DNA from 4 places in the Streptomyces sp. NPDC002779 genome. Region 1 is predicted to be linked to each of the others. Evidence: riboswitches for the same ligand, from Rfam matches in the RefSeq annotation. Region 1 holds a riboswitch; each other region holds the start of a gene.
What was found. Region 1 has a riboswitch for cobalamin ahead of ACFYW5_RS26260 (energy-coupling factor ABC transporter permease). Riboswitches for the same ligand answer to the same signal wherever they lie in the genome.

Region 2: another riboswitch for cobalamin. It lies ahead of ACFYW5_RS02115 (ribonucleoside-diphosphate reductase subunit alpha); the one in region 1 lies ahead of ACFYW5_RS26260 (energy-coupling factor ABC transporter permease).
Region 3: another riboswitch for cobalamin. It lies ahead of ACFYW5_RS09240 (prenyltransferase/squalene oxidase repeat-containing protein); the one in region 1 lies ahead of ACFYW5_RS26260 (energy-coupling factor ABC transporter permease).
Region 4: another riboswitch for cobalamin. It lies ahead of ACFYW5_RS22395 (cobalamin biosynthesis protein); the one in region 1 lies ahead of ACFYW5_RS26260 (energy-coupling factor ABC transporter permease).

The regions. Positions count from the first base shown of each region.
Region 1 is NZ_JBIAQC010000010.1:4,470-11,778, reverse strand. It holds gene ACFYW5_RS26290 (FadR/GntR family transcriptional regulator) at 1-583, opposite strand, end outside; gene ACFYW5_RS26285 (class I SAM-dependent methyltransferase) at 841-1,584, opposite strand; tRNA gene ACFYW5_RS26280 (tRNA-Gly) at 1,827-1,896, opposite strand; gene ACFYW5_RS26275 (RidA family protein) at 1,939-2,388, opposite strand; gene ACFYW5_RS26270 (LysR family transcriptional regulator) at 2,460-3,395, shown strand; gene ACFYW5_RS26265 (hypothetical protein) at 3,491-3,700, shown strand; cobalamin riboswitch at 3,812-3,995, shown strand; gene ACFYW5_RS26260 (energy-coupling factor ABC transporter permease) at 4,025-4,732, shown strand; gene ACFYW5_RS26255 (energy-coupling factor ABC transporter substrate-binding protein) at 4,729-5,091, shown strand; gene cbiQ (cobalt ECF transporter T component CbiQ) at 5,098-5,847, shown strand; gene ACFYW5_RS26245 (energy-coupling factor ABC transporter ATP-binding protein) at 5,844-6,686, shown strand; gene ACFYW5_RS26240 (GNAT family N-acetyltransferase) at 6,746-7,285, shown strand.
Region 2 is NZ_JBIAQC010000001.1:463,279-470,587, forward strand. It holds gene ACFYW5_RS02095 (GntR family transcriptional regulator) at 121-885, shown strand; gene ACFYW5_RS02100 (DUF3311 domain-containing protein) at 1,453-1,707, shown strand; gene mctP (monocarboxylate uptake permease MctP) at 1,704-3,299, shown strand; gene ACFYW5_RS02110 (GNAT family N-acetyltransferase) at 3,373-3,879, shown strand; cobalamin riboswitch at 3,915-4,057, shown strand; gene ACFYW5_RS02115 (ribonucleoside-diphosphate reductase subunit alpha) at 4,179-6,536, shown strand; gene ACFYW5_RS02120 (ribonucleotide-diphosphate reductase subunit beta) at 6,536-7,309, shown strand, end outside.
Region 3 is NZ_JBIAQC010000002.1:804,618-811,926, reverse strand. It holds gene ACFYW5_RS09250 (aldehyde dehydrogenase) at 1-417, opposite strand, end outside; gene ACFYW5_RS09245 (MBL fold metallo-hydrolase) at 536-1,561, shown strand; cobalamin riboswitch at 1,586-1,747, shown strand; gene ACFYW5_RS09240 (prenyltransferase/squalene oxidase repeat-containing protein) at 1,860-3,068, shown strand; gene ACFYW5_RS09235 (SCO2322 family protein) at 3,065-3,685, shown strand; gene ACFYW5_RS09230 (CbiQ family ECF transporter T component) at 3,678-4,826, shown strand; gene ACFYW5_RS09225 (ABC transporter ATP-binding protein) at 4,823-6,541, shown strand; gene ACFYW5_RS09220 (ECF transporter S component) at 6,538-7,309, shown strand, end outside.
Region 4 is NZ_JBIAQC010000007.1:420,592-427,900, forward strand. It holds gene cobN (cobaltochelatase subunit CobN) at 1-1,295, opposite strand, end outside; gene ACFYW5_RS22390 (cobyric acid synthase) at 1,292-2,803, opposite strand; gene ACFYW5_RS22395 (cobalamin biosynthesis protein) at 2,800-3,741, opposite strand; cobalamin riboswitch at 3,862-4,004, opposite strand; gene ACFYW5_RS22400 (hypothetical protein) at 4,211-4,432, opposite strand; gene ACFYW5_RS22405 (anion permease) at 4,464-5,696, opposite strand; gene ACFYW5_RS22410 (class II aldolase/adducin family protein) at 5,949-6,650, shown strand.

The DNA.
Region 1 (7,309 bases):
CTCCGGCGGCGAACAGCAGGCGTCCCATGGCGCGCCGAGCCGCCGCCCCGTCGTCACGCCCGACCCGCACAGCGGACTCCAACTCGCCCGCGGCTTCGGCGTCGCGGGCACGCGCGAGGTCGTCGAGCATGATGCGTTCCGTGGCCGGCAGGTAGGCGTCCGCGGTGGCGTGGGCCGCCGCCCGGTCACCGGCGGCCACGGCGTCGACGACCGGGGCCAGCCGGGCGTGGGCGGCCTCCGCTTCGGCGAACGGTCCGACCAGCGCCGCCCGTACCGGCAGGTAGGCGTTGCACAGGGTGTTGGTCAGCAGCACGTACACCCGGTTGCCGGTCGCCCGGGCCAGGGCGCGGTGCACCTCGGCATCCGCGAGCTGCGGGGCCTCGCCGCCCTGAGCCGCCCGGACCGCCGTCATCAGGGCGCGCAGTTCGGTGACTTGAGCCGGGGTGGCACGGGCGGCGGCGCGCTCCGCGATCAACGCGCCAATGGAGCGCCGGACTTCAAAGAGCTCACCGATCCAGTCCGGGCTGTGCCCCACGAGCATCGGCAGCAGGTCCGCCCCGCCCAGGCGCAGGACGTCCCGCACCCGGGTCCCCACTCCGTGCCGCGTCTCCAGCAGCCCGGCATGGGCCGCCGCCCGAACGCATGCTTGAGCGTGGTGCGGTTGACGCCGAACTCATCGGCCGGTTCCCGCTCGGGCTGCAGTCAGCTCCCCGCGGGGTGACGGCTGCCGAGAATGTCCTCCGGCAGCCGCTTCTCCAGCACATCGACCGTACTCTCCCGCGGCAGCGCACCCATTCCGACAACGCCTGCGCACCCAACTCCCGTGCTACCGGGCCCCGGTCAGGCGCGGCAGCGCAGCATCTCCAGGGGTGGGTGGGCGAGGACGTCCGCCCAGAAGTCCTCGCCGAACTCCCGGAGGCCGGCCTCGGACACCTGCAGCGGGACCCACTCCAGCGCACCGAAGCCGCTGGCCCGCAGACACGTCTCGTAGACCTCGCGGCGCGGGGCCGTGCTGACGATGGTGATCGGCTGCGGGTCGAGCAGGGCCGTGACCCGCACCCGCGGGCCCGTCTCGATCTCCTCGCCGGCGGGCTCGCAGCGGAACCCGTACTTGTCCAGGGACGGACAGTCGAACCGGTAGTCGGGCTTCTGGGCGAGCACGAAGAACTCCCCGCCCGGCACCAGGCTGCGGTGGATGTTCCGGCACATCCGCTCCATCGCGGCGATGTCCTCGGCGTAGTTGAGGCACTGCACACCCAGCGCGATGTCGAAACGCCGCTCCAGCGGCCGCAGTTCACCCACGTCACCGACCTCGTAGCGGACCCCGAGCGGATCGCGCTGCTCCATCTCCCGTGCGGCGGCGATCATCTCCGCGGAGATGTCGACCCCGAAGACATCCGTCGCGCCCCGCCGCTTGAACTCCCGGCTGTAGAAACCGGTGCCGCACGCCAGGTCGAGGACCGACTTGCCGGTCACGTCCCCGACCATGCCCAGGAAGCTCGGCACCTCCCCGTACCGCATCAGCGGCAAGGACTTGAACCCCTCGAATGCCTCGCCGATCCGGTCGTACTGCTGCACGCTCACGTGCTGCCCCCTTCTGCTCTTCCTCCGGTACGCGGCCCTGCCGGACCCCGCGTTCCGGGGCCCTCGGCCGTGGCAGCGAGTCTTCACCGGCGCGCTCGGCAGGCCGTACTGGCAGATGACACGAAGAAGTCGAGGGGGTGAGCCTCGGATCAACCAACAGACGTACGCCGGACGCCCGGACGGAGCATGCGCCGGACAACGCATGTGGCCCGCCCCGATGTTCGGGACGGGCCACATATCTGAGCGCCGGGCAGGCCTTGCACCTGCATCTCCCCGCAGGAAGCGGGGCGTCTTTCCTTGGACCACCAACGCAGAACCGGAGCGCCGGGCTCCCGGCGGACCGCTCAAGATCGACTATACAGCATTCCGGGATGCCGCGCCCGTCACCGGGACACCTCCCGGCGCGTCGCGCGGCTTTCCGGCCCCGCGCCGCGCGTACACCTCGATCTCGATCTTCATCCGAGGGTCGGCCGGGCCGCACATCAGCATCGTGGCGGCCGGGCGGACGTCACCGAAGCGGCGGCGCAGGGCCGGCCAGCACGGCTCGAAGTCCGCGCGGTCGGGCAGCAGGTAGCGCACCCGCACCACGTCGGCGAAGGTGCACCGCGCTTCCGCCAGGGCGGCTTCGATGGTGCGCAGGCACTGTTCGGCCTGTTCCACCACGTCGTCCGAGATCGTCATGGTGGCGTAGTCGAAGCCGGTCGTCCCGGACACATGCACCCGGTCGCCGTCCACCACGGCGCGGGCGTAGCCGATCTGCTCCTCGAAGGTGGAGCCGCTGAGGATCGCACGTCGCTCTGTCATGCGCCGACGCTAGGTGACCAGCAGGAATACGTCTAATACGACCATCGGCGCGAGCTGATATCTCTAGGCGTATGGACCGACCCGAACTGCCGCTCCCCCAGCTGCACGCCTTCGTCGTACTGGCCGAGGAACTCCACTTCGGTCACGCGGCCGCCCGCCTGGGCATCGCGCAGCCGCCGTTGAGCCAGCAGATCCGTCGCCTGGAGGAGAAGGTCGGCCATCCGTTGTTCCGCCGGGAGCCCGGCCGCGTCACCCTCACCCCCGCCGGACACGAGCTGCTGCCGGCCGCCCGGCGCGCCCTCGGCGACCTCGCGGACGCACTGGCCGCCGCCCGGGCCGTCGGCGCGGGCCGGGCCGGCCGGCTGCGCATCGGTTTCGCCGCCTCCCTCGCCCTGACCGTCCTGCCCCGCCTGCTCCGCGACTTCCGGCAGCGGTTCCCCGCCGTGCACCTGGACATCCGCGAGATGACCACCACCCCGCAGATCGCCGCCCTGCACGACGGGAGCCTCGACATCGGCCTGCTGCGGGAGCCCGATGACACCGACCCGGAGCTGGCGTTCCGGACGGTGCTCACCGAACCCTTCGTCGCCGTGCTGCCGTCCGCCCACCCCCTGGCCGCCCAACGCACGGTGCGTCCGGCGCAGTTGGCGGGCTCACCCTTCGTGCTGCTTCCCCGCGAGGCCGGACCGCTTCTGCACGACCGGATCACCGGCCTGTGCACCGCGGCGGGCTTCACCCCTCATGTCGTTCAGCACGCCGTGGAGTGGCAGACCGTGTGCGCGCTCGTCGAGACCGGTCTGGGGGTCTCCCTCGCCCCGGCCGGTATTCGCCGTATGCGGCTGAAGGGCGTCGCTTTCCGCGGGGTCGGGCCCGGCACCGCGCGCACGCGCGTCGCCGTCGCCTGGCGGAAGGGCGACGAGAACCCACTGGTGACCCACCTGCTGGAGACGGTCAGCGGGCCGGTCCGCGAGAGCCCGCACCGCCGGACGCCAGCCTCTTCCAGGTGAATTGCCCGGTCTGGTTGACTTCGAGGCGGGGGTGCGCGGTACCTCCCGATCGGGTTCTTACACGGTGTGGGCCCCGATGCCGAAGGAGAGCAGCCATGCGCGTACGCGTCACTCTCGTCCCCGCCGCCCTGACCGCCGCGGTTCTCGCCGCCGCCGGTGACGCCGCCGCCCACGACGCCCCCGGCGTGCATGTCTCCAACAACGCGCCCGTGGTCACCGTGGTCAACACCGTCGAGATCAACGACCCGCTGGAGGACGTGCTGGAGCACACCCTCAACTTCGGGGACGGCTACAGCTGGGACTGACCCCCCGCCCGCCCGGGAACCGGGCGCCGCCGGTGCGCGCCCCGGCGCGTGTGCGGGCGTGCGCCGTCCTTGCGCCCCTGGGGAGCGCTTGTCAGCCGACCTGATCAGGCACTACTGTCACCACGCCTTGGTGAACGGGAAATCCGGTGTGATGCCGGTGCGGCCCTCGCCACTGTGATCGGGAAGTCCGGCTCCGGCCCTCGCGGGCAGCCACTGGGTCCTCGGACCCGGGAAGGCGGAGTACGGGCGGTGTCACCCGTCAGCCAGGAGACCGGCCAAGGCGCGTCAACCATCCACGAGGTGCTGGAGAGGGTCTGCTGAGCCATGCACATAGCCGAGGGATTTCTGCCTCCGGCGCACGCCGTCGCCTGGGGCGTCGCGTCCGCGCCGTTCGTCGTCCACGGAGTCCGGTCACTCACCCGTGAGGTCAGGGAACACCCGGAGAGCACCCTGCTCCTCGGCGCCTCCGGTGCCTTCACCTTCGTCCTGTCCGCTCTCAAACTGCCCTCCGTGACCGGAAGCTGCTCCCACCCCACCGGCACCGGCCTGGGCGCCATCCTCTTCCGGCCGCCGATCATGGCGGTCCTGGGCACCATCACCCTGCTCTTCCAGGCGCTGCTGCTCGCGCACGGCGGCCTGACCACCCTCGGCGCCAACGTCTTCTCCATGGCGATCGTCGGGCCCTGGGCCGGATACGCCGTCTACAAGCTGCTACGGCGCTACGACGTGCCGCTGATGGGCGCCGTGTTCTGCGGCGCGTTCGTCGCCGACCTGTCCACCTACTGCGTCACCAGCGTTCAGCTGGCGCTCGCGTTCCCCGACCCGAGCAGCGGGTTCCTGGGCGCGCTCGGCAAGTTCGGCTCCATCTTCGCCGTCACGCAGATCCCGCTCGCGGTGAGCGAGGGACTTCTCACCGTGCTCGTGATGCGGCTGCTGGTGCAGTCCAGCAAGGGGGAACTGACCCGGCTCGGCGTGCTCCTGACCGACGGCAAGCGGGCCCGGACCGAGTCGAGCGAGGCGGTGGCCCGATGAGCCGCAACACGAAGATCAACCTGCTGCTCCTGCTGGCCGTGGCGCTGCTCGCGGTGATGCCGCTCGTCCTCGGTCTCGGCGACCACAAAGAGGAGCCCTTCACCGGCGCCGACGCCGAGGCGGAGACGGCCATCACCGAGATCGACCCGGACTACGAACCCTGGTTCTCGCCCCTGTACGAACCTCCCTCCGGGGAGATCGAGTCGGCGCTGTTCGCCCTCCAGGCAGCGCTCGGCGCGGGCGTCCTGTGCTACTACTTCGGCCTGCGGCGCGGCCGCAAGCAGGGTGAACAGCGGGCGCTGGAACGGGATGCCGTGGGCGCGCGGGGTGCCGGGGAGTCCGACCGCGAAGGGGTCTGATCCCCGGTGCTGCCGATCGACGCGGCGGCGCACAGCAGTCGCTGGCGCCGGCGCCATCCCGTGGACAAGGCCGTGCTCGGGCTCGGCCTGACCGTGCTCGCGATCTCCCTGCCGCCGTGGCCGGGCGCCGCCCTGGTCCTTGTGACGTCCCTGATCGTCCTGCTCGGTCCGGCGGGTGTGCCGGGCCGGAAGCTGTGGCGCGCCTACCGGGTGCCGCTGGGTTTCTGTGTGACCGGTGCGGCCACGCTGCTCGTCCAGGTGGGCGGGCCGCAGGGGTTCGTCTCCCTCGCCGACGACGGTGCGCTGCGCGCCGGGGAGTTGCTGCTGCGCACCTCGGCGGCCTCCCTGGGCGTGCTGCTGTTCGCGTTCACCACGCCGATGTCGGATCTGCTGCCCCGGCTGGTGAAGGCCGGGATACCGGCGGCCGTGGTCGACGTGGCGCTGGTGACGTACCGGATGAGTTTCCTGCTGCTGGACTCGATGCGCCGGGTCCGGGAGGCGCAGGCCGCGCGGCTCGGGCACACCACGCGGGCCGCGACCTGGCGGTCCCTGGGCGGGCTCGGGGCCACCGCCTTCGTGCGGGCCTTCGAGCGGGCCGTGCGGCTGCAGTCCGGGCTCGCCGGACGCGGCTACGACGGCACGCTGCGCGTACTGGTGCCCGAGGCCCGCGTCTCCGCCCGTTTCACGGCCGCGAGCTGCGCGCTCCTCGTCGCGCTGGCCGCCCTCACCCTCGTACTGGAAGGCCCCCTGTCATGAGCGAGTTGGTCGCCCTCCAGGGCGCGTCCTACGCCTACGAGGAAGGGCCGGTCGTGCTCGACGGGCTGGACTTCGAGGTGTGCGAGGGGCGGGCGCTGGCCCTGCTCGGACGCAACGGCAGCGGCAAGACCACGCTGATGCGGCTGCTGAGCGGCGGACTGCGGCCGCGCACGGGCCGGTTGACCGTCGAGGGGAAGCCGGTCTCGTACGACCGCAAGGGGCTGACCCGGCTGCGGACCACCGTGCAGTTGGTAGTGCAGGATCCGGACGATCAGCTGTTCGCGGCGTCCGTCGGGCAGGACGTGTCCTTCGGGCCGCTCAATCTCGGGCTCACCGACACCGAGGTGCGCGGGCGGGTCGAGGAGGCGCTGGCGGCGCTGGACATCACGGCGTTGGCCGATCGGCCGACCCATCTGCTCTCCTACGGTCAGCGCAAGCGGACGGCCATCGCGGGCGCGGTGGCGATGCGGCCACGGGTGCTGATCCTCGACGAGCCGACCGCCGGGCTCGATCCGGACGGGCAGGAACGGCTGCTCGCCACGCTGGAACGGCTGCGGGCGAGCGGTACGACGGTGGTCATGGCCACCCATGACGTCGATCTCGCGCTGCGCTGGGCCGATGACGCGGCGATGCTCACTCCGGGGGGCGTCCGCACAGGGCCCGCGCCGGAGATGCTGGCCCGCACGGATCTGCTGCGGGCAGCGGGGCTGCGGTTGCCGTGGGGGGTGGCAGCGGCGCAACTACTGCGGGAGCGCGGGTTGTTGGGCGATGGTGTGCCAGGTCCCCGTACCCCAGACGAACTCACCGCGCTGATCGCTTCGATCCCGGCCGACGGCTGACGTACCCCGGCGAGGAAAAGGGATTGCCGTGCGCGTCCGGCTCACGTTGGCTGGGCGGCATGGCTGAACTGCGTACCGATCACCTCCTCCTGCGCCGCTGGCGGGACTCCGACCTGGAACCGTGGGCGGCGATGAACGCCGATCCCGCCGTGCGGGAGCATCTGGGCGCGGCGCTGACCCGCGAGCAGAGCGACGCCTCCGTGGCGCGCTTCCTGGCCGAGTTCGACCGGCGAGGTCATGGCTGGTGGGCGGTGGAGGTGCGGGCCACGGGTGAGTTCATCGGCTTCGCGGGCCTGGACGAGGTGGAGGACGACACCCCCTTCGACGGGGTGGAGATCGGCTGGCGGCTCGCCCGTCCGGCCTGGGGGCAGGGGTACGCGACCGAGTCCGCCAGGGCGGTCCTGGCGTACGGCTTCGACACCCTCGGTCTGCCGGAGATCTTCGCGGTGACCACGGCCACCAACTTCCGTTCGCAGGCGGTGATGCGCCGCATCGGCATGACCCGCGTCCCCGAGCACGACTTCGACGATCTCACGGCACCGGCAGGGCCCCTGCGTCCGAACGTGGTGTACCGCAAGAGGCCGCCCGTCCGGGCCTAGGACTTTCGGCCCTCGTTCCACGCA
Region 2 (7,309 bases), on a different contig from region 1:
GGCGCCGGAGTACTCTCGTCCGCTAGACCACTTGGCTCTATGGACTAGACCAAAAGTGGTGGTGAGGGTATACAGAGGGGATCACGAGGTGAGCCGCATCCGGAGCCGGGAAGGCAGAGCATGAGCACCGACGTCAGCAGTGCGGAGAACGAGGTTGGGGCGACCGTCCGTACCGCGCGCGTGCCCAAGTACTACCGCTTGAAGAAGCATCTGCTGGACATGACGGAGACACAGGCGCCGGGCACCCCCGTCCCGCCCGAGCGCACGCTGGCGGCGGAGTTCGACACCTCCCGCACGACGGTGCGTCAGGCCCTGCAGGAACTGGTCGTCGAGGGCCGCCTGGAGCGGATCCAGGGCAAGGGCACCTTCGTCGCCAAGCCGAAGGTCTCCCAGGCGCTCCAACTCACCTCGTACACCGAGGACATGCGCGCCCAGGGCCTCGAACCGACCTCGCAGCTGCTGGACATCGGCTACATCACCGCCGACGACCGCCTCGCCGGTCTGCTCGACATCACCGCGGGCGGGCGTGTGCTGCGCATCGAACGCCTGCGCATGGCCAACGGCGAGCCGATGGCGATCGAGACGACCCACCTGAGCGCCAAGCGCTTCCCGGCACTCCGGCGCAGCCTGGTGAAGTACACGTCCCTCTACACCGCGTTGGCCGAGGTCTACGACGTCCATCTCGCCGAGGCCGAGGAGACCATCGAGACCTCGCTGGCCACACCCCGCGAGGCGGGCCTGCTCGGCACGGACGTGGGCCTGCCGATGCTGATGCTCTCCCGCCACTCCCTGGCCCGGGACGGCCGGCCGGTGGAGTGGGTGCGGTCGGTGTACCGGGGCGACCGCTACAAGTTCGTGGCGAGGCTGAAGCGGCCGCAGGAGTAGTGCCGTCGCGAGGCTGAAGCGGCCGCAGGAGTGAGCCCGGGCGGCAGCGGCGTCGGCCGGGGGCTGGGGGGGGCGCCCCCGGGACAACACAGCGTGGCGAGGCTGAGCGGCCGTAGTAATAAGCCGGTTGAAGCTTCGACCGAGTCAGCGCCCGCGGTACAGCGCCCCTTCCCTTCCGGCACTACGGTCCTCCCCGTCATCGCATGGACGGGAGGACGACCCGGTGCGCACCGCGAACACTCGAACCATCGTCATGGACCCTCGTCGGACTGGTCGGCGCCACCGGCTGGGCGGTACTCGCGCCGGCCCGCGGGGCGGACGTCTCCGCCGCCTGGATGATCGCCGCGGCCCTCGGCTCGATCGTCGCCCCGGCCGGGCTGTTCCCGCCGCCGCTCCTTCGAGCGGATGCGGACGGACCGGCAGGAGTCGGACCCGCGCCAGGGTTTCCGGTGCTGCTGAGGCCAGTTGGCCGGACCGATATACGGACGAGGGGTTCCGTTTCTGCGACACCGTGACCTAGATTGCCTGCGCGTTTTCAGGTGATCAGCGAGGGGACGGAGCCGTCAGATGTCACAAGCCCCAGAGGCGAGCGGAGAGCCGGTGGTGACGCCCGCGCGCGTCGTCATCGCCCTCTGCCTGTTCGCGCCCTTCGTGGCGATGCTGTGGGTCGGGTCGTACGCGAAAACCGACCCGGCCTTCATCGGCATCCCGTTCTTCTACTGGTACCAGATGGCCTGGGTGGTCCTGTCGACCGCGCTGACGATGGTCGCGTACAAGCTGTGGCAGCGTGACCAGCGCGCACGTCGTGGAGGCGGCAAGTGAACGACGGCGTGAACGGCGTCGCACTCGCCGTCTTCATCTTCTTCTTCCTGGCCGTCACGGTCATGGGCTTCCTCGCCGCGCGCTGGCGCAAGGCCGAGAACGAGCACAGCCTCGACGAATGGGGCCTGGGCGGACGGTCGTTCGGCACCTGGGTCACCTGGTTCCTGCTCGGCGGCGACCTGTACACGGCGTACACCTTCGTGGCGGTCCCGGCGGCGATCTACGCGGCCGGCGCGGCGGGCTTCTTCGCGGTGCCGTACACGATCCTGGTCTACCCGCTGATCTTTACGTTCCTGCCCCGCCTGTGGTCGGTCTCCCACAAGCACGGGTACGTGACGACGTCGGACTTCGTGCGCGGCCGCTTCGGCTCCAAGGGCCTGTCGCTGGCGGTGGCCCTGACCGGCATCCTCGCCACCATGCCGTACATCGCGCTGCAACTCGTCGGCATCCAGGCGGTGCTGGACGTGATGGGCGTCGGCGGCGGGGAGGACACCAACTGGTTCATCAAGGACCTGCCGCTGCTGATCGCGTTCGGTGTGCTGGCCGCGTACACCTACTCCTCGGGGCTGCGCGCCCCGGCGCTGATCGCCTTCGTCAAGGACACCCTGATCTATCTGGTGATCGCGGTGGCGATCATCTACATCCCGATCAAGCTGGGCGGGTTCGACGACATCTTCGCCGACGCGGGCGAGAAGTTCACCACCACCGGGGTGGGCGGTCTCGTCCCACCGGAGGCCGGCCAGTGGACGTACGCCACCCTGGCGCTGGGCTCGGCGCTGGCGCTGTTCATGTACCCGCACTCGATCACCGCGACCCTCTCCTCCGGGAGCCGTGAGGTGATCCGCCGCAACACCACGATCCTGCCGCTGTACTCGCTGATGCTCGGTCTGCTCGCGCTGCTCGGCTTCATGGCGATCGCGGCCGGGGTGAAGGTGGACAACGGCCAGCTGGCGATCCCGCAGCTGTTCGAGAACATGTTCCCGGACTGGTTCGCGGGCGTGGCCTTCGCGGCGATCGGCATCGGCGCCCTGGTGCCGGCGGCCATCATGTCCATCGCGGCGGCGAACCTCTTCACCCGCAACATCTACAAGGACTTCATCAGGCCGGACGCCACCCCGCAGCAGGAGACCAAGGTCTCCAAGATCGTGTCCCTGCTGGTGAAGGTGGGCGCGCTGGCCTTCGTCCTGACGATGGACAAGACGGTCGCCATCAACTTCCAGCTGCTGGGCGGCATCTGGATCCTGCAGACCTTCCCGGCCCTGGTCGGCGGCCTGTTCACCCGCTGGTTCCACCGCTGGGCGCTGCTCGGCGGCTGGGCGGTCGGCATGCTCTACGGCACGGTGGCGGCGTACGGTGTCGCCTCGCCGACGCAGAAGCACTTCGGCGGTTCGTCGAAGGAGATCCCCGGCATCGGGGAGATCGGCTACATCGGCCTGACGGCGTTCGTGCTGAACCTGGTCGTCACCGTGGTCCTTACCTTCGTCCTGAGGGCGGCGAAGGCCCCCGAGGGCATCGACGAGACGAGCCCCGAGGACTACACGGCGGACGCGGGCGATCCGGGCGTGCAGAAGGAACTGAAGCCGATTCCCTGACCGGGAACCCCACCCGCAGCGGGCCGCCGAAATGCAGGACATCGGCGGCCCGTCGTCGTCCACACTTGACCGCATGGACTTCCAGATCCGGCCGGTGGAACCCGCCGAACACGACGAACTGGGCGAGATCACCGCCCGCGCCTACCTCCAGGACGGCCTCCTCACCTTCGGCGAGGCCGACTGGTACCTCGGTGAACTCCGCGCTGTCGCCAAGCGGGCGGCGGCCGCCGAGGTCCTGGTGGCCGCGGAGTGCGACCGGCTCCTCGGCGGCGTCACCTTCGTGCCGGCCGGCGGCCCCATGGCCGATCTCGCCCGCCCCGGGGAGGCGGAGATCCGCATGCTGGCGGTGGCGCACGCGGCCCGCGGCCGGGGCGTGGGAGAAGCCCTCGTGCGCGCCTGCGTCGACCGGGCGCGCACGACGACGGGGTGCACGGGCATCGTCCTGTCCACCCAGGCCCTGATGCACACCGCCCACCGCATCTACGAGCGCCTCGGCTTCCGGCGCGCCCCGGAACGCGACTGGAACCCCATCCCGGAGCACGGCGACTTCACTCTCCTCACCTATGAGTTGACGCTCTGAAGCCGACGCGACACAACATCTGGGGGTGACATCGCGGGGCGGCACAAGATGTATGCTCGTGCTCGCTGTCGCCGCAGGGGAATCCGGTGCGAATCCGGAACTGTCCCGCAACGGTGTACTTGGGCACATCCGTGCCCGATCGTCAGTCCGAGGACCTGCCGACAGCGCACCCGGCCGTCCGGTCCGGGTGCCAGACGTCCGGGCCTCGAGGAATGGGCCGGTGGACGCGACGCCCCGTGCGCTCGTGAGCTGCCTCCTGCCCTCCGCAAGGCCCCGTGCCGAGCGAGGGAGAGCCCCCAGTGACCATCGCGCCAGCCGACCCGGCTTCAGCTTCAGCCGCCCAGGTGGAGACCGACGGTCCCGGAACCGCGCTGCTGCGGACCCTGACCGAGCTGACCGCCGACCTCCCCGACGCCGACCCCGGCCGGGTCGCCGCCGCCGCGCTGCGCGGCCGGTCCGCCCGCGCGGACGAGGCGGAGTTGCGCGAGCTGGCCACCGAGGCGGCGGCCGGGCTCATCTCCGAGGACCCCGCCTACTCCCGGCTGGCCGCCCGGCTGCTCACCCTCGGCATCCGCGAGGAGGCCGCCTCCCAGGGCGTCACGTCCTTCACCGGGTCGGTCGCGGTCGGCCACCGGGAGGGACTCATCGCCGACCGGACCGCGGAGTTCGTACGGATCCACGCCGAGCGCCTGGACGCGCTGGTCGACCCGGGCGCCGACGACCGCTTCGGTTACTTCGGACTGCGCACCCTGCACAGCCGGTACCTCCTGCGGCACCCCCTCACCCGCAAGGTCGTCGAGACCCCCCAGCACTTCCTGCTCCGCGTCGCCGCCGGTCTCGCCGAGGACGACACCGTCCGCGCGCTGGACGAAGTCGCCGCGCTCTACCGGCTCATGAGCCGTCTCGACTACCTCCCCTCCTCCCCCACGCTCTTCAACTCCGGCACCCGGCACCCCCAGATGTCGTCCTGCTACCTCCTCGACTCCCCCAAGGACGAGCTGGACTCCATCTACGACCGCTACCACCAGGTCGCCCGGCTCTCCAAGCACGCCGGCGGCATCGGGCTGTCGTACTCCCGCATCCGCGCCCGGGGTTCGCTGATCCGCGGTACCAACGGGCACTCCAACGGCATCGTCCCGTTCCTGAAGACCCTCGACGCCTCCGTCGCCGCCGTGAACCAGGGCGGCCGCCGCAAGGGAGCCGCCGCGGTCTACCTGGAGACCTGGCACTCCGACATCGAGGAGTTCCTGGAGCTGCGCGACAACACCGGCGAGGACGCCCGCCGTACGCACAACCTCAACCTCGCGCACTGGGTGCCGGACGAGTTCATGCGCCGGGTGAACGCCGACGAGCCGTGGAGCCTGTTCTCCCCCGCCGACGTGCCCGAGCTGGTCGACCTGTGGGGCGAGGAGTTCGACGCGGCGTACCGCAAGGCGGAGGCCGGCGGGCTCGCCCGCCGGACCATCCCCGCCCGTGACCTGTACGGCCGCATGATGCGCACCCTCGCGCAGACCGGCAACGGCTGGATGACCTTCAAGGACGCCGCCAACCGCACCGCCAACCAGACCGCCCTGCCGGGCCATGTGGTCCACTCCTCCAACCTCTGCACCGAGATCCTGGAGGTCACCGACGACGGGGAGACCGCGGTCTGCAACCTGGGGTCGGTGAACCTCGGTGCCTTCGTCGACCAGGGCGGCATCGACTGGGAACGCCTGGACGAGACGGTCCGTACGGCCGTCACCTTCCTCGACCGGGTCGTCGACATCAACTTCTACCCGACCGAGCAGGCGGGCCGCTCCAACGCCAAGTGGCGCCCCGTGGGCCTGGGCGCGATGGGCCTGCAGGACGTCTTCTTCAAGCTGCGGCTGCCCTTCGACTCGCCGGAGGCCAAGGCGCTCTCCACCCGGATCGCCGAGCGCGTGATGCTCGCCGCCTACGAGGCCTCCGCCGACCTCGCCGAGCGCAACGGCCCGCTGCCGGCCTGGGAGAAGACCCGTACCGCGCGGGGCGTCCTGCACCCCGACCACTACGACACCGAACTCACCTGGCCCGAGCGGTGGTCGGCGCTGCGCGAGCGGATCGCCGAGGTCGGGATGCGCAACTCCCTCCTCCTCGCCATCGCGCCCACCGCCACCATCGCCTCCATCGCCGGCGTCTACGAGTGCATCGAGCCGCAGGTGTCCAACCTGTTCAAGCGCGAGACGCTGTCCGGCGAGTTCCTCCAGGTCAACTCCTACCTGGTGCGGGAGCTGAAGGAGCTGGGCGTCTGGGACGCCCGCACCCGCGAGGCGCTGCGCGAGGCGAACGGCTCGGTGCAGGACTTCGGGTGGATCCCGGAGGAGGTACGGCGGCTGTACCGCACGGCGTGGGAGATCCCGCAGCGCGGACTGATCGACATGGCCGCGGCCCGGACCCCGTTCCTGGACCAGTCCCAGTCCCTGAACCTCTTCCTGGAGACGCCGACCATCGGCAAGCTCTCCTCGATGTACGCGTACGCCTGGAAGTCCGGGCTGAAGACGACGTACTACCTGCGCTCGCGCCCGGCGACCCGCATCGCCCGCGCGGCCCAGGCCACCGTCCCCGTCCAGCAGGCGACCTCCGAAGAGGCCGTCGCCTGCTCCCTTGAGAACCCCGAGTCCTGCGAGGCCTGCCAGTAATGACTACCCGTAACCAGAATCTCCTCGACCCGGGCTTCGAGCTGACCCTGCGCCCCATGCGCTACCCCGACTTCTACGAGCGCTACCGGGACGCCATCAAGAACACCTGGACCGTGGAGGAGGTCGACCTCCACTCGGACGTCACCGACCTCGCCAAGCTCACACCCTCCGAGCAGCACCTGATCGGCCGGCTGGTCGCCTTCTTCGCGACGGGTGACTCGATCGTGGCGAACAACCTGGTGCTGACGCTGTACAAGCACATCAACTCCCCCGAGGCGCGGCTGTACCTGAGCCGCCAGCTCTTCGAGGAGGCCGTGCACGTCCAGTTCTACTTGACGCTGCTGGACACCTACCTCCCCGACCCGGAGGACCGGGCGGCGGCCTTCGACGCGGTGGAGAGCATCCCCTCCATCCGCGAGAAGGCCGGGTTCTGCTTCAAGTGGATCAACGAGGTGGAGAAGCTGGACCGCCTGGAGACCCAGGCCGACCGCCGCCGCTTCCTGCTCAACCTGATCTGCTTCGCCGCCTGCATCGAGGGCCTGTTCTTCTACGGCGCCTTCGCGTACGTCTACTGGTTCCGCAGCCGGGGCCTGCTGCACGGCCTGGCCACCGGCACCAACTGGGTGTTCCGCGACGAGTCGATGCACATGAGCTTCGCCTTCGACGTCGTCGACACCGTCCGCAAGGAGGAGCCGGAGCTCTTCGACGACCAGCTCCGGCAGCAGGTCACCGACATGCTGCGGGAGGCCGTCGAGGCCGAGCTGCAGTTCGCG
Region 3 (7,309 bases), on a different contig from region 1:
GATCTTGCCGAGGACGCCGTCGCGGTGTTCCTCGTAGGTGAAGTTGCGCGCGACGGTGATGGCGGAGTCCCACACCATCATCGCGCCGAGCGCCTGCGCGAGGACGCTCCAGGAGTAAGGGGAGCCGTTCTCCGAGGAGATGACCCGGGCGATCTCCTCGTGCCGCACGGCGAAGGCGTCCTTGATCCGGGTGACGACCTCGATCCGCTCCTCCAGGGACATCCGCGGCCAGGGCCCTTCGTCGAAGGCCCTGCGGGCGACGGCGACGGCCCGGTCCACGTCGGCGGTGGACGCGTGCGGCACCCGCCCGATGACCTCTTCCGTGTGCGGTGAGACGACCTCGATGAAGTCCTTGCCGAGGGGATCGGTCAACTCCCCGCCGATGAACAGCTGTCCGTGTTCCACGAGCTCGGTCATGGCCGACGCCTCCTGCGGAGCTGAGCACTGTTTCTGACGCTGCACTGTTTCTGACGCTGCCTCAGAACTGATACCAGTTCTAGTTATAGTGGGCAATGACCGCGACGCGGAGGGGCAGATGACGAGAACCCACGATCACGGCGGGGGCGTTCGCTCCCTCCAGGTCCCCATCCCGGACAACCCGCTCGGCCACACCCTCGTCTACGTCGTCGACACCGACCGCGGGCCCGTGCTGATCGACACGGGCTGGGACGACCCGGCCTCCTGGGACACCCTCGCCGAGGGCCTGACGGCCTGCGGTACGTCCGTCGGTGAGGTCCACGGCGTGGTCGTCACCCACCACCACCCCGACCACCACGGCCTGTCCGGCGCCGTGCGCGAGGCCTCCGGCGCCTGGATCGCGATGCACGAGGCGGACACGGCGATCGTGCGCCGCGCCCGCTCGGCCGAACCCGAGCGCTGGTTCGCGTACATGGCGGCGAAGCTCACCGCGGCAGGCGCCCCCGAGGAGCATGTGGCCCCGCTGCGCTGCGCCCGCCGCCGTGCCCTGCCCGGCCTCTCCCCCGCCCTCCCGGACCGCGAGATCGTCCCGGGCGAACTCCTCGACCTCCCCGGCCGCCGGCTGCGCGCGATCTGGACCCCGGGCCACACCCCGGGCCACGTCTGCCTGCACCTGGAGGAGGAGCACCCCGAGCAACTCCCCGGCCACGGGCGCCTGTTCTCCGGCGACCACGTCCTGCCGGAGATCACCCCGCACATCGGCCTGTACGAGGACCCCGACGACACCACCGTCACCGACCCCCTCGGCGACTACCTGGACTCCCTGGAACGCGTCGCCCGACTGGCCCCCGCCGAGATCCTCCCGGCCCACCAGCACCCCTTCACCGGCGCGGAGGCCCGCGTGCGGGAGCTGCTCACCCACCACGAGACGCGCCTCACCGGCCTCCTCACCCTCCTCCGGGAACCCCTCACCGCCTGGCAGCTCGCCGAGCGCATGGAATGGAACCGCCCCTGGGAGCAGATCCCCTACGGCTCACGCACCATCGCGGTCTCGGAGGCCGAGTCCCACCTGCGCCGACTGGTGAAGCTGGGCAGGGCGGAGACGGTGACGGGGAGCGAGCCGGTGACGTACCGGGCCGTGTGAGGGTTCCGTAAGAGCCGGATGTACGGGCCGGTAGAGTGGCCGCGTCGTCATCACACCCGTACGGGGGGAAGCCGGTGCAATTCCGGCGCTGACCCGCAACCGTGAGCAGCCGAAGAAGCCTTCAGAAGACGAAGAAGCCGAAGAAGCTGCGAGCCGGACTGCCCCGCACGGGTACGTGAAACGGCTCACGTGCGTCGGCAGCCCGCCGCCGCACGGCACCGTCGAGGTCTGCGGAGCCGAGCCGCCCGGGGTCGTCCCGTGCTGCCCGGCTCCCCCCAGGGAGAGGCACCCGCCGATCATGAACGTCCGCCGCAGCGCCGCGGTCCTGGCCGCCACCGCCGTGATCGGCACGGCCACGCCCGTCATGGCCGCGTCCCCGTCACCGTCGCCGTCCGTGGCGATCCCCTCCGGTCTGTACGGCACCGCCGATCCGACGTACGACGGCGTCTGGCGCCAGTCGCTGGCCCTGATCGCCCAGCACAAGTCGGATGTGCGGCCCGCCGCCAAGGCCGTCGACTGGCTGCTCGGCCAGCAGTGCGCGAACGGCGCCTTCGCCCCCTTCCGCGCCGAGCCCGCCAAGGCCTGCGACGCCAAGGTCATGGTCGACACCAACAGCACGGCCGCCGCGGCCCAGGCCCTTGCCCTGGCCGGTGACGGCGACCACATGGACGTCGCCCTCAAGGCGGTCACCTGGCTCAAGAGCGTGCAGAACAAGGACGGCGGCTGGGGCTACACCCCCGGCGGCCCGAGCGACGCCAACTCCACGTCCGTCGTCATCGGCGCCCTCAACGCCGTGGGCCAGGAACCCGACACCACGGTCAAGGGCGGCAAGTCCCCCTACGACGCCCTGCGCGAGCTGGCGCTGCCCTGCGAGGACGGCGGCGCGTTCGCCTACCAGCCCGACAAGAAGGGCAAGCTCACCGCCAACGCGGACGCGACCGCGGCGGCCGTGCTCGGCCTGAAGGGCATGAGCATGGAGTCGGCGAAGGCGGCCGACGACACCGACCTGCGCTGCGCCGACGCCACCGAGCCCGACCGGGTCGCCGCCAACGGCGCCTCCTACCTCGCCGAGGCGATGAAGAAGGACAGCCACCTGATGTCCGCCCTCGCCGGTGCCGAGGACCAGCCCGACTACGGCAACACGGCCGACGCGGTCGTCGCGCTCGCCGTGACGGCCGGCCCGAAGGCGGCGGAGAAGCCGCTGACCTGGCTGGAGAAGAACTCCGCGGACTGGGCGAAGCAGAACGGCCCCGCCGCCTACGCTCAGCTGATCCTCGCGGCCGAGGCGGCCGGGGCGGACCCGCGTGCCTTCGGCGGCACGGACCTGGTGAAGCAGCTCAACGCCACCGGCCCCGAGCCGAGGACGCAGGCCACCGCGAAGGCCGCCGAGAAGGCGGAGGACGACGAGGACGGCGTCAGCGTCTGGTGGATCATCGGCGTGGGCCTGGTCGCGGGCATCGGCGTCGGCTTCCTGTTCACCGGCCGCAACAAGGGGCAGCAGCTGTGACACGCCGGGCCTGCGCACTGCTGCTGGCCGTGCTCGCCCTGTGGGCCGCGGCCCCCTCGGCGCAGGCCGCCGGGTACCGCTACTGGTCCTTCTGGGACCGCGACGGTTCGTCCTGGACGTACGCCACCCTGGGCCCGTCCACGACGGTCCCCTCGGACGGCGACGTCCAGGGGTTCCGCTTCACCCTGAGCGAGGACTCGTCGGACGCGGCGACCCCGCGCGGCACGGCGTCCTTCGGGGCGATCTGCGCGCGGACACCGGCCCGGGACGGCGAGAAGCGGGTGGCCCTGGTGATCGACTTCGGCACCAAGACGGAGTCCCCCTCGGGAGATACCCCGCCGAAGCTCCGCACGGCCTGCGCGCGGGTCGGCGAGGACGCCACCACGGCGGATGCGCTGGCCTCGGTCGCCAAGCCGCTCCGCTACGACTCCAACGCCCTGCTGTGCGCCATCGCGGGCTACCCGAGCGCGGGTTGCGGCGAGAAGGTGGCGAAGTCGGCGCCCGAGAGCACGGAGCAGACGGACGGCCCGTCCGTGGGCCTGTGGGCGGGCGTAGCGGGCGTGGCGACCCTGGGAGCGGCGGCAATCTGGCAGGCACGCCGACGCGGGCATGGGTAAGGCGCCCAGCCGTTCGGGGCGCAGCGGCACCCAGCATGCGCCGGTGGGCGAACCCACCCCGCCCAGGCCCACGCCCCGCGTCCCCCTCCACCCCGGTGCCTGGTGGCTCTGGTCCCTAGCCCTCGGCACCGCCGCGACCCGTACCACCAACCCCCTCCTCCTCACCCTCCTCATAGCCACGTCCGCCTACGTCGTCGTGACCTGCCGCCAGAACACCCCCTGGTCCCGCTCCTACAACGCCTTCGTCAAGCTCGCCCTCGCCGTCATCCTCATCCGCCTCGCCTTCGCCGTCGTCCTCGGCTCCCCCATCCCCGGCACCCACACCCTGGTCACCCTCCCCGAGATCCCCCTCCCCGACTGGGCGCAGGGCATCCGCCTGGGCGGCCGGGTCCACGCGGAGGGCATCGTCTTCGCCCTCTACGACGCCCTGCGGCTGGCCACCCTCCTCATCTGCGTGGGCGCGGCGAACGCCCTCGCCAACCCCACCCGCCTCCTCAAATGCCTCCCGGGTGCCCTGTACGAGATGGGCGTCGCGGTGGTCGTGGCGCTCACCTTCGCCCCGAACCTCATCGCGGACGTCCAGCGCCTACGGGCCGCCCGCCGCCTGAGAGGCCGCCAGGACAAGGGAATCAGGGGCCTGCTCCAAGTGGGCCTGCCCGTCCTGGAGGGCGCCCTGGAACGCTCGGTCGCCCTCGCCGCCGCGATGGACGCCCGCGGATACGGCCGTACCGCCGACGTCCCGCCCGCCGTACGCCGTACCACCACCGCCCTCACACTCGGCGGCCTGCTCGGCGTCTGCGCCGGGACCTACGGCGTCCTGACGCCGGAGGGCGGCACCTACGGCCTCCCCGTCCTCCTCGCCGGGCTCACCACCGCCCTCGTCGGCCTGCGCCTGGGCGGCCGCCGAGTCACCCGCACCCGCTACCGCCCCGACCCCTGGGGCGCGCGGGCCTGGCTGGTGACGGCGTCCGGGACGGCGGTCGCCGCGCTCATGTTCCTGGCCGAGGCCCGGGACCCCGCGGCGCTGGAGCCCGGCGTGATCCCCCTGACCGCCCCCACCCTGCCCCTCTGGCCCGCCGCGGCGATCCTCCTCGGCCTGCTCCCCGCCGTCCTCGCCCCCACCCCGAAGGAGCCGTCGTGATCCGCTTCGAGAACGTCTCCGTGACGTACGACGGACAGCGCGAACCCACGGTGCGGCACATCGACTTCGAGGTACCGGAAGGCGAACTCGTCCTGCTCGTGGGCCCGTCGGGCGTGGGCAAGTCCACGGTCCTGGGCGCCGTGAGCGGCCTGGTCCCGCACTTCACCGGCGGCACCCTGCGCGGCCGGGTGACCGTCGCCGGCCGCGACACCCGCACCCACAAGCCGCGCGAACTCGCCGACGTGGTCGGCACGGTGGGCCAGGACCCCCGCGCCCACTTCGTGACGGACACGGTGGAGGACGAACTGGCTTACGGCATGGAGTCGTTGGGTCTGGCCCCGGACGTCATGCGCCGCCGGGTCGAGGAGACCCTGGACCTGCTGGGCCTGGCCGATCTGCGCAACCGCCCGATCGCGACCCTCTCCGGCGGCCAGCAGCAGCGCGTGGCGATCGGCTCGGTCCTCACCCCCCACCCCCAGGTCCTGGTCCTCGACGAACCGACCTCCGCCCTGGACCCGGCGGCGGCGGAGGAGGTCCTGGCGGTCCTCCAGCGCCTGGTCCACGACCTGGGCACGACGGTCCTGATGGCCGAGCACCGCCTGGAACGGGTCATCCAGTACGCCGACAACGTCGTCCTGCTCCCGTCCCCGGGAGCGGCCCCCGTCCTCGGCCCCCCGGCGGAGGTCATGGCGATCTCCCCGGTCACCCCACCGGTCGTGGCCCTGGGCCGCCTGGCGGGCTGGACCCCCTTGCCCCTGACGGTCAGGGACGCCCGCAGAAGGGCAGCAGACCTACGGCACCAGCTGAAGGAACGGGACACCAACTCCCCAAAGGGGCGCGGGGAACTGCGCGACCAGCCACACCCCACCCGCAGCCGCCCCCAAACCACAACCCCCACCCCACTGGGCGCCCCCACCCGCCGCTGGTTCCGCCGCACCCCCAGCACCCCGCCGTCCCCTCTCACAGCCGAAGTACGGGCCCTGACCGTCACCCGCGGCGCGGCCCGCATCCGCAGCCTCCGCAAGGTCGACCTCACCGTCACCCCCGGCGAGACCATCGCCCTCATGGGCCGCAACGGCGCCGGAAAGTCCACCCTGCTCAACACCCTCGTCGGCCTGGTGGAACCCTCCTCCGGCGAGGTCCGCGTCGGCGGAGTCACCCCCCACCGCACTGCACCCCCCGACCTGATCCGCCACGTGGGCCTCGTCCCGCAGGAACCCCTCGACCTCCTCTACGCCGACACGGTCGCCGCCGAATGCGCCGCGGCCGACGCCGACGCGGACGCCACCCCCGGCACCTGCCGCGCCCTGGTCACCGAGCTGCTGCCCGGCGTGAGCGACGACACCCACCCCCGGGACCTCTCCGAGGGCCAGCGCCTGGCGCTCGCGCTCGCCGTCGTACTGACCGCCCGCCCGCCCCTGCTCCTGCTCGACGAACCGACCCGGGGCCTGGACTACGCGGCGAAGGCCCGCCTGGTCGGGGTCCTGCGCGGGCTCGCGGCCGAGGGCCACGCGATCGTCCTGGCCACGCACGACGTGGAGCTGGCCGCCGAGCTGGCCCACCGCGTGCTGCTGCTGGCGGAGGGAGAGGTGATCGCCGACGGCCCCACGGCTGAGGTGGTGGTGTCGTCCCCCTCCTTCGCCCCGCAGGTCACCAAGATCCTCGCCCCGCAGCAGTGGCTCACGGTCGCCCAGGTCGAGCGGGCCCTCTCATGACCCCGAACCGCACCCCGCAGCCCCCCACCCCCCAGGCCCGCCCCATCCGCCTCGGCCCCCGCTCGATCGCCGCCCTCACCCTGGTCAGCGCGGTCGGCCTGGCCGCCATCGGCTGGCCCCTCTTCGCCCCGCCCGGCTCCCGGACCAGCGCCCACTCCGAGGACGCCCCGTGGCTGTTCGCGGGACTGCTGATCCTCCTGGTCGCGGTCGTCGCGGCGACGATCTCCGAGTCCGGCCTGGGCCCGAAGGCGGTCGCCATGCTGGGCGTACTCGCGGCCACCGGAGCGGCACTGCGCCCGATCGGCGCGGGGACGGCCGGCCTGGAGCCCATGTTCTTCCTGATGCTGCTCAGCGGGCGGGTCCTCGGCCCCGGCTTCGGGTTCGTTCTCGGCGCGCTGAGCATGTTCGCGTCCGCGCTGCTCACGGGCGGGGTGGGACCGTGGATGCCGTTCCAGATGCTGGCGATGGGCTGGTTCACCATGGGCGCGGGGCTGCTCCCGGGCCCTGACCGGATCCGCGGGCGGGCGGAGCTGCTGCTGATCGCCGCGTACGGCTTCGTCGCCGCCTTCGCCTACGGCGCGATGACGAACCTCGCGGGCTGGCCGTTCCTGAAGGAACAGGCCTCGAACATCGCCTTCGACCCCGACGCGGGCGTCCCCGCCAACCTGGCCCGGTTCGTCGTGTACTGCCTGGCCACCTCCCTCGGCTGGGACCTGGGCCGGGCCCTGGTGACGGTCGTGCTGACCCTGACCCTCGGCCCGGCGATCC
Region 4 (7,309 bases), on a different contig from region 1:
TCCAGCATGGCGTCCCTGAGCTGCGGGTCGAGCCGGTCGAACCACGCCCGGTAGTCCGCCAGCGGCACTCGCGCGGGCGCGGAGGCCAGCTGCTCCTCGGTCAGCCACTCGACGTCATGGCCGCCGGCCTCGATGAGCCGGTGGATCAACTCGTCGCCCTCGGACGGGTATTCCGTCACCCCGTACCCGGCTTCCTTCAGCGCGTCCAGGACCCGCACCGCCGAGACGGGCGTGTCGAGACCGACCGCGTTGCCGACCCGGGAGTGCTTGGTCGGGTAGGCCGTGAAGACGAGCGCCAGCTTCTTCTCGGCGTTCGGCTTGTGCCGCAACCGGGCGTGCCGTACGGCGATTCCGGCGACGCGCGCGGCCCGCTCGGGGTCGGCGACGTACACCGGGACGTCGTCGGGGCCCTGCTCCTTGAAGGAGAACGGCACGGTGATCAGCCGGCCGTCGAACTCCGGGATCGCGACCTGCATGGCCGCGTCCATGGGGGAGAGGGCGGCGTCGGACTCGTCCCAGGCCCGGCGCGAGGAGGTCAGGCAGAGCCCTTGCAGCACGGGGATGTCGAGGTCGGCGAGGGCTCCGATGTCCCACGCCTCCTCGTCGCCGCCGGCCGATGCCTGGGAGGCGTGTGTGCCGCCGGCGGCGAGGACCGTGGCGACGAGGGCGTCGGCCCGGCCGAGGATCTCGTACAGCCCCGCGTCCGCGCCGCGCAGGGAACCGCAGTACACCGGAAGGGCGTTGGCGCCGCGGGCCTCGATGGCGTCGCAGAGCGTGTCCACGAACGCGGTATTGCCGCTGAGCTCATGGGCCCGGTAGAAGAGCACGCCGACGGTCGGGCGGCCGCTCTCCTGCGTGCGGGAGCCATGGACGCCGTACTCCGGCATCTGCTGCGGCTCCAGGAAACCCTCGCCGGTCAGCAGCACGGTGTCGGAGAGGAACCGGGCGAGTTCGGTGAGGTTGGCGGAGCCGCCCTCGACGAGGTACCGCAGCGCCTCGGCGACCACACCGGCGGGCACCGACGACTCGGCCATCAACTCGGCGTCCGGGACGCTCTCTCCGCCCAGCAGCACCGTCGGGATGCCGGACGCCTTCAGCGCGGCGAGCCCGTCCTCCCAGGCGCGCTTGCCGCCGAGCAGCCGGACGACGGCGATGTCGGCGCCCGCGATGAGCGCGGGCAGTTCCGCGGCGACGTCCACGCGGGTCGGGTTGCCGATCCGGTAGGAGGCGCCGGACGCGGCCCTGGCCGCCAGCAGATCCGTGTCGGCGGTCGACAACAACAACACTGTGCTCATGCGGGCGCTCCCGGTGGAATGAAAGGCAGTCCTTGCGGCGCGCCCGACTCGATGAGCCGCCAGAGCGCGTCGGTGTCCGCGTGCTGTTCGATCAGATCGCCCAGCCGGTCCAGCTGTTCCTCGCGCAGCGCGGCGAAGGAGGTGTCGGGGGCCGGTACGAAGCGGCGACCCGCGGCGGCCGCCACCTCCCGCAGGAACGCCCGGCGGAAACCGTCCGACTCCAGCGATCCGTGCCAGTGCGTGCCCCAGGTCTGCCCGACCCGGCAGCCGTCTAGGAAGGGCTCGCCGCCCGCGACGGAAGCGACCCCGTGGTGGATCTCGTACCCCTCGACCCGCTCGCCGAGGGCTTCCCCCACCGGCCGGGTGAGGGTCTTCTCGCGCGCGAACCGCACCCGTACGGGCAGGACGCCGAGCCCTTCGACGCGGCCCCTGCGGCTCTCCACGTCGTCCTCGATGTGCTCGCCGAGCACCTGGAAGCCGCCGCAGATGCCGAGCACGGGCCGCTGTTCGGCGGCCCTGCGCACGAGGGCGTCGGCGAGCCCCCGCGCGCGCAGCCACTCCAGCGCCTTCACCGTGCCCCGGGTCCCGGGGACCACGACGAGGTCGGCGTCGGCCAGTTCCTCCGGCCGGTCCACGAACCGCACGACGACACCCGGCTCGGCGGCCAGCGCGTCGACGTCGGTGAAGTTGGACATGAGCGGGACCGCGCAGACGGCCACCCGCAGCACGTCCGCGCCGACGGGCGGGGCGACCACGGACTCCCGCACGGTCCCGCGCAGGGAGACGCGCAGTCCGTCCTCCTCGTCGATGCCGAGCCCGTGCCGGAAGGGCAGGACGCCGTACGTGCGGCGCCCGGTGAGGTCGTGCAGCATGTCGAGGCCGGGTTCCAGCAGCGAGACGTCACCGCGGAACTTGTTGACCAGGAACCCGGCGACGAGTTCCTGGTCCTCCCGGGAGAGGAGCGCCACCGTCCCGAAGAAGGAGGCGAAGACGCCCCCGCGGTCGATGTCACCCACCACCAGCACGGGCAGCCCGGCGCGGCGCGCGACGCCCATGTTGACGATGTCGGTGCGCCGCAGATTGATCTCGGCCGGCGAACCGGCCCCCTCGCAGATCACGGCGTCATACGTGCCCCGCAGCTCGGCGAGGCAGTCGAGCACGGTCCCGAGGAGCTGCTGCTGCCGCCCGCCGTGATAGCCGCGCGCGCTCAACTCGCCCACCGGCTTGCCCATGAGCACGACCTGACTGCTCTGCTCGCCGCCCGGCTTGAGCAGCACCGGGTTCATCAGCGCGGTCGGTTCGACGCGGCAGGCCTGCGCCTGCATGGCCTGCGCCCGGCCGATCTCGGCGCCCTCGCGGGTGACGAAGGAGTTCAGCGACATGTTCTGCGCCTTGAAGGGCGCGACCTTCACCCCCTGCCGGACCAGCCAGCGGCAGATCCCGGCGGTGACGACACTCTTGCCGGCGTCGGAGGTGGTACCGGCGACCAGGAGACCTCCGCCGTTCATGACCGCCTCCCCGCCACGACGCGGCGCGCGACGACGCTGACCGCCAGCGCCAGCCAGCTCACCCGCCGGGACAGCCGTACGGCCCGTTCGATGTCCCCGACCTCCACAGCACGCCCTTCCCCGTTCAGCACCGGCCGGTGCTCGATCCGTCCGCCGTACGACAAGGTCCCCCCGAGCCGCACCCCCAGCGCCCCCGCGAACGACGCCTCCACGGGCCCGGCGTTGGGGCTCGGATGCCGCGCCGCGTCAGCCCGCCAGGCCCGCACCGCACCCCGGGGATCGCCTCCGGCGACGGCGGCGAGTACGGCGGTCAGCCGCGCCCCGGGCCACCCGGCGACGTCGTCGAGGCGGGCGGAGGCCCAGCCGTAGCGCCGGTAACGGGGCGACTTGTGGCCGACCATGGCGTCGAGGGTGTTCACCGCCCGGAACCCGAGGAGCCCCGGCACCGAGCCCACGGCCCCCCACACCAGTGCTCCCACGACGGCGTCGGAGGTGTTCTCGGCGACGGACTCCACCACCGCCCGCGCGATCCCGTCGGCGTCCAGCGCCTGCGGATCCCGCCCGCACAGATGCGGCAGCCGCGCCCGCGCCGCCTCGACGTCCCCCGCCCGCAGCGCTCGCCCGACGGTCCGGGCCTCCCGCCCGAGCGAAGTCCCCCCGACCACCGCCCAGGTGGCGGCAGCGGTCAGCGCGACGGAAGCGGCGGGGGAGCGGCGTACCGCACGGGAGGCGAGCGCACCCACGGCGACGGCGCCACCGGCGCACACGGCGGTGTGCAGCGCGCCCCGGCCCCGGTCGTCCCGCCACAGCCGCCGTTCCACGGCGCTCGCGGCCCGCCCGAACACGGCGACCGGATGCCCGCGGCGGGGATCGCCGAGGATCAGGTCACCGAGGAGGCCGGCGGCGGCGCCGTACGCGAAGACGCGATCGGCCCGCATCGGCTCAGCCGGCCGACGGGTCGGCCGGAACCCCGGCGTCGGGGGTCGTGCATCTCGGAGCCTGTGTCAGACGGCAGCCGCGCATGGCGATATGTCCTCACTCAGGGTGTCCACGCCCTGGTTCGACTAGACCGGCGGTGAGAGTTCCTGGCTCCCGGGGCTTCCTACCCCGGTGACAGTGGCGGGACCGCGCCGGAATCGCACCGGCTTCCTCTCCTGCCGCCGTAAATGGCTCCGGCAGTCCACCACGGGCCCGGAACAGCCGTCAACTTGCTGTTGACCTGCGAGAGGAGAGTGTGCTGAGGCCCACACCGGGTCCGGCCGGGCGGGGTTGGCCCCTGGGGTCACCCGCCCCCGGCCGACTGCCCGCAAGTGCCTTGCGCGACCGCGCGCGTACGCGAAAGCGCCCTGCCCCGAACACCCCGTAAGGGGCACCGGAACAGGGCGCGAGCCCGTCGCGCGAGGCGCGTCAGACCACGATCAGATAGATCCCGTACGCCACAGCCGCCGCGCACGCCGCGAAACACGCGTACGCGCCGGTGACCGCCAGTCCCGCGGAGCCCCCCTGCTCCGCGGCCCGCTCGCGCCGCGTCAGACCCGCGATGCCGAGGGTGAACAGGGCCACCAGGGCCACGGTGACCACGAGGCTGACGCCGAAGACGGAGCCGAGAGCCGCCCAGTCGATCTTCATGATGCTGCTTCCTTGAGTATCCGGTCGGGGGTCAGACGCGGGCCGACGGCGTCGGGCCCCCGGCCGGGGCCGGGATCGTCGCCGCGAGCTCCTCGGTCACCGGGCCGGCGGGCGGCGGCGTGACGGCCGCCATCGCCGTGGTCACGACACCCGCGGGCTCCTCGGTCTCGTTGACGTTGGTGTGGTCGACGATCTCGCGGCGGGACACCTTCCAGATGGCCGCGCTGGAGCCGACCAGGAACACCGCCACGACCGCCGTGCCCCAGGGGCCGAAGTTCGTGACCCACTCGGCCAGCGCACCGACGAGCGCCGCGGCCGGCAGCGTCAGGCCCCACGCGACGAACATCCGCGTCGCCGTGGACCAGCGGACGACGCCGCCCTTGCGGCCGAGGCCCGCGCCCATCACCGCACCGGAGACGGAGTGCGTGGTGGAGAGGGAGAAACCGAGGTGGGAGGAGGCCAGGATGACCGTCGCCGCGCTGGTCTGGGCGGCGAAGCCCTGCTGCGGCTGGAGGTCGGTCAGGCCCTTGCCCATGGTGCGGATGATCCGCCAGCCACCGAGGTAGGTGCCGAGCGCGATGGCCACGCCCGCGGAGAGGATGACCCACATCGGCGGGTCCGAGTCGGGCGCCAGGGTGCCGCCGGCGACGAGGGCGAGGGTGATGATGCCCATCGTCTTCTGCGCGTCGTTGGTGCCGTGGGCGAGGGAGACCAGGCCGGCGGAGGCGATCTGGCCGGCGCGGTAGCCCTTCTCGGAGGACTGGCTGCCGTCGGCCTTCTTGCCCAGGGAGTACATCAGCTTCGTCGCGAGCATCGCCGCGAGGCCCGCGACCAGCGGGGCGGCGATCGCCGGGATGAGGACCTTGGTGACGAGCACGTCGCCGTGGACCGCGCCGACGCCCGCCGAGGCGATGGTCGCGCCGATCAGGCCGCCCATGAGGGCGTGCGAGGAGCTGGAGGGCAGACCGACCAGCCAGGTCAGCAGATTCCAGAGGATCGCCCCGACCAGCGCGGCGAAGATGACCTCGGGACGGATGCCGGTCTCGTCCACGAGACCTTTGGAGATCGTGTTGGCGACCTCCACGGAGAGGAACGCGCCGACAAGGTTCAGCACGGCGGACATGGCCACCGCGACCTTGGGCTTGAGGGCACCGGTCGAGATGGTCGTGGCCATCGCATTGGCGGTGTCGTGAAAACCGTTCGTGAAATCGAACGCGAGTGCGGTTATTACCACAATCGCGAGGATCAGCGAGAAGTTTTCCATTTACCCAGGCAATCGTTCGAGGTCATTGGCTGGACGAACGTAAGTAACCTGAGTGAACGGAAGGTGAACTGGGGTGAGCTACGGGGTGTCTGAACAAGGCGTTCCGTCTTGCGTCGGTTCCATGCGGCTCCGCAGGCTTCAGGCGCCCCAAGGGCCGGGAGCCCCGGGCGACCTTCCGGAGCGGGCTCAGGGGCCGTGAAAGAGATCCTGGTCACCCCTGAAGCCGGGCGCGTCGGCTGGCAGGATCGCCGCATGGCTGAGCAGCGAGAGAACCGGCGGGGCGCGGGGGAGTCATGGCCGGAGGGCGTGGGCCCCGAGGAGGCGCGCGCGTGGCAGGAACTGGTCGCGACGGCCCGCCGGACCGTGTCCGACGGTCTGGTGGTGGGCACGTCCGGGAACGTCTCGGTACGCGTCGGTGACACGGTCCTGGTCACCCCCACGGGGGTGCCGTACGACCGGCTCACGCCCGAGGACGTGACGGGCGTCGACCTGTCCGGGCGCCGGGTCCTCGGAAAGCTGCGGCCCACGAGCGAGCTGCCCATGCATCTCGCCGTCTACGGCGCCACCGGCGCCCGCGCGATCGTCCACACACACGCCGTGCACGCCACGGCCGTCTCGACGCTGGTCCAGGAGGTCCCGGCGATCCACTACATCACCGCGGACCTCGGCGGCCCCGTCCGGGTCGCCCCGTATGCGACGTACGGCACCGAGGAACTGGCCGAGAACATGCTCCGGGCCCTGACCGACCGCACCGCCTGCCTCCTGCAGAACCACGGCACCCTGGCCTACGGCGCCACCCTGACCCAGGCCTACGACCGCACGGCCCAGCTGGAGTGGATGTGCCGAGTCTGGCTCACGGCGTCCTCGATACCGGGCCTGTCCCCCTCCCTGCTGTCCGCCGAACAACTGACGGAGGTGAGGGAGAGGCTGCGGGGCTACGGCCAGCAGTCCTGACCCGGCGGCCCTCGGGCCCGCGCGCTACCCCGCTGGCGGTGCCGGGGGTCCTCCGCCTCGCGCGTCCGCTGTTCCGTTGTCCGAGAGGCATGTCGTCCGTCCCGCTGACCGCCGCCTGCGCCCACCGTCCCGCTGGCGGTGGCGCGTGCGCGTCGCCCTGCTGGCGTGGCCCGGTCCGGTGTCCCGTCGGCCGTGAGGCATGTCGTCCGTTCCGCTGGCCGGCGCCCGCGTCCACCGTCCCGCTGGCGGTGACCCGCGTCGGCCCTCCCGCCGGCGGTGACGCGCGCCCGCCGCCCCGCTGGCGTGACGCCGGTCCGCCGTCCCGCTGACCGGCGCCTGTGTCCTCCGTCCGCTGGTAGTTACGCGCGTCCGCCGCCCTGCTGGCGTAGCGCGGGTCCGCAGTCCCGTTGGCCGTGACGCATGTCCGCCGTTCCGCCGACCGGTGCCTGCATCCGCCGTCCCGCTGGCGGTGACGCGCGCTCGCCGACCCGCTGGCGTGACGCCGTTCCGCTGTCCCTTTGGCCGTGACGCATGTCCGCCGTTCCGCTGACCGTCGCCCGCCCCCGCCGTCCCGCTGGCCGTGACCCGCGTTTGCCCTCCCGCTGCCGCGACGCGGATCCGCCGCTCCGCTGACCGTCACGCGCGTCCGCTCTCCCGCT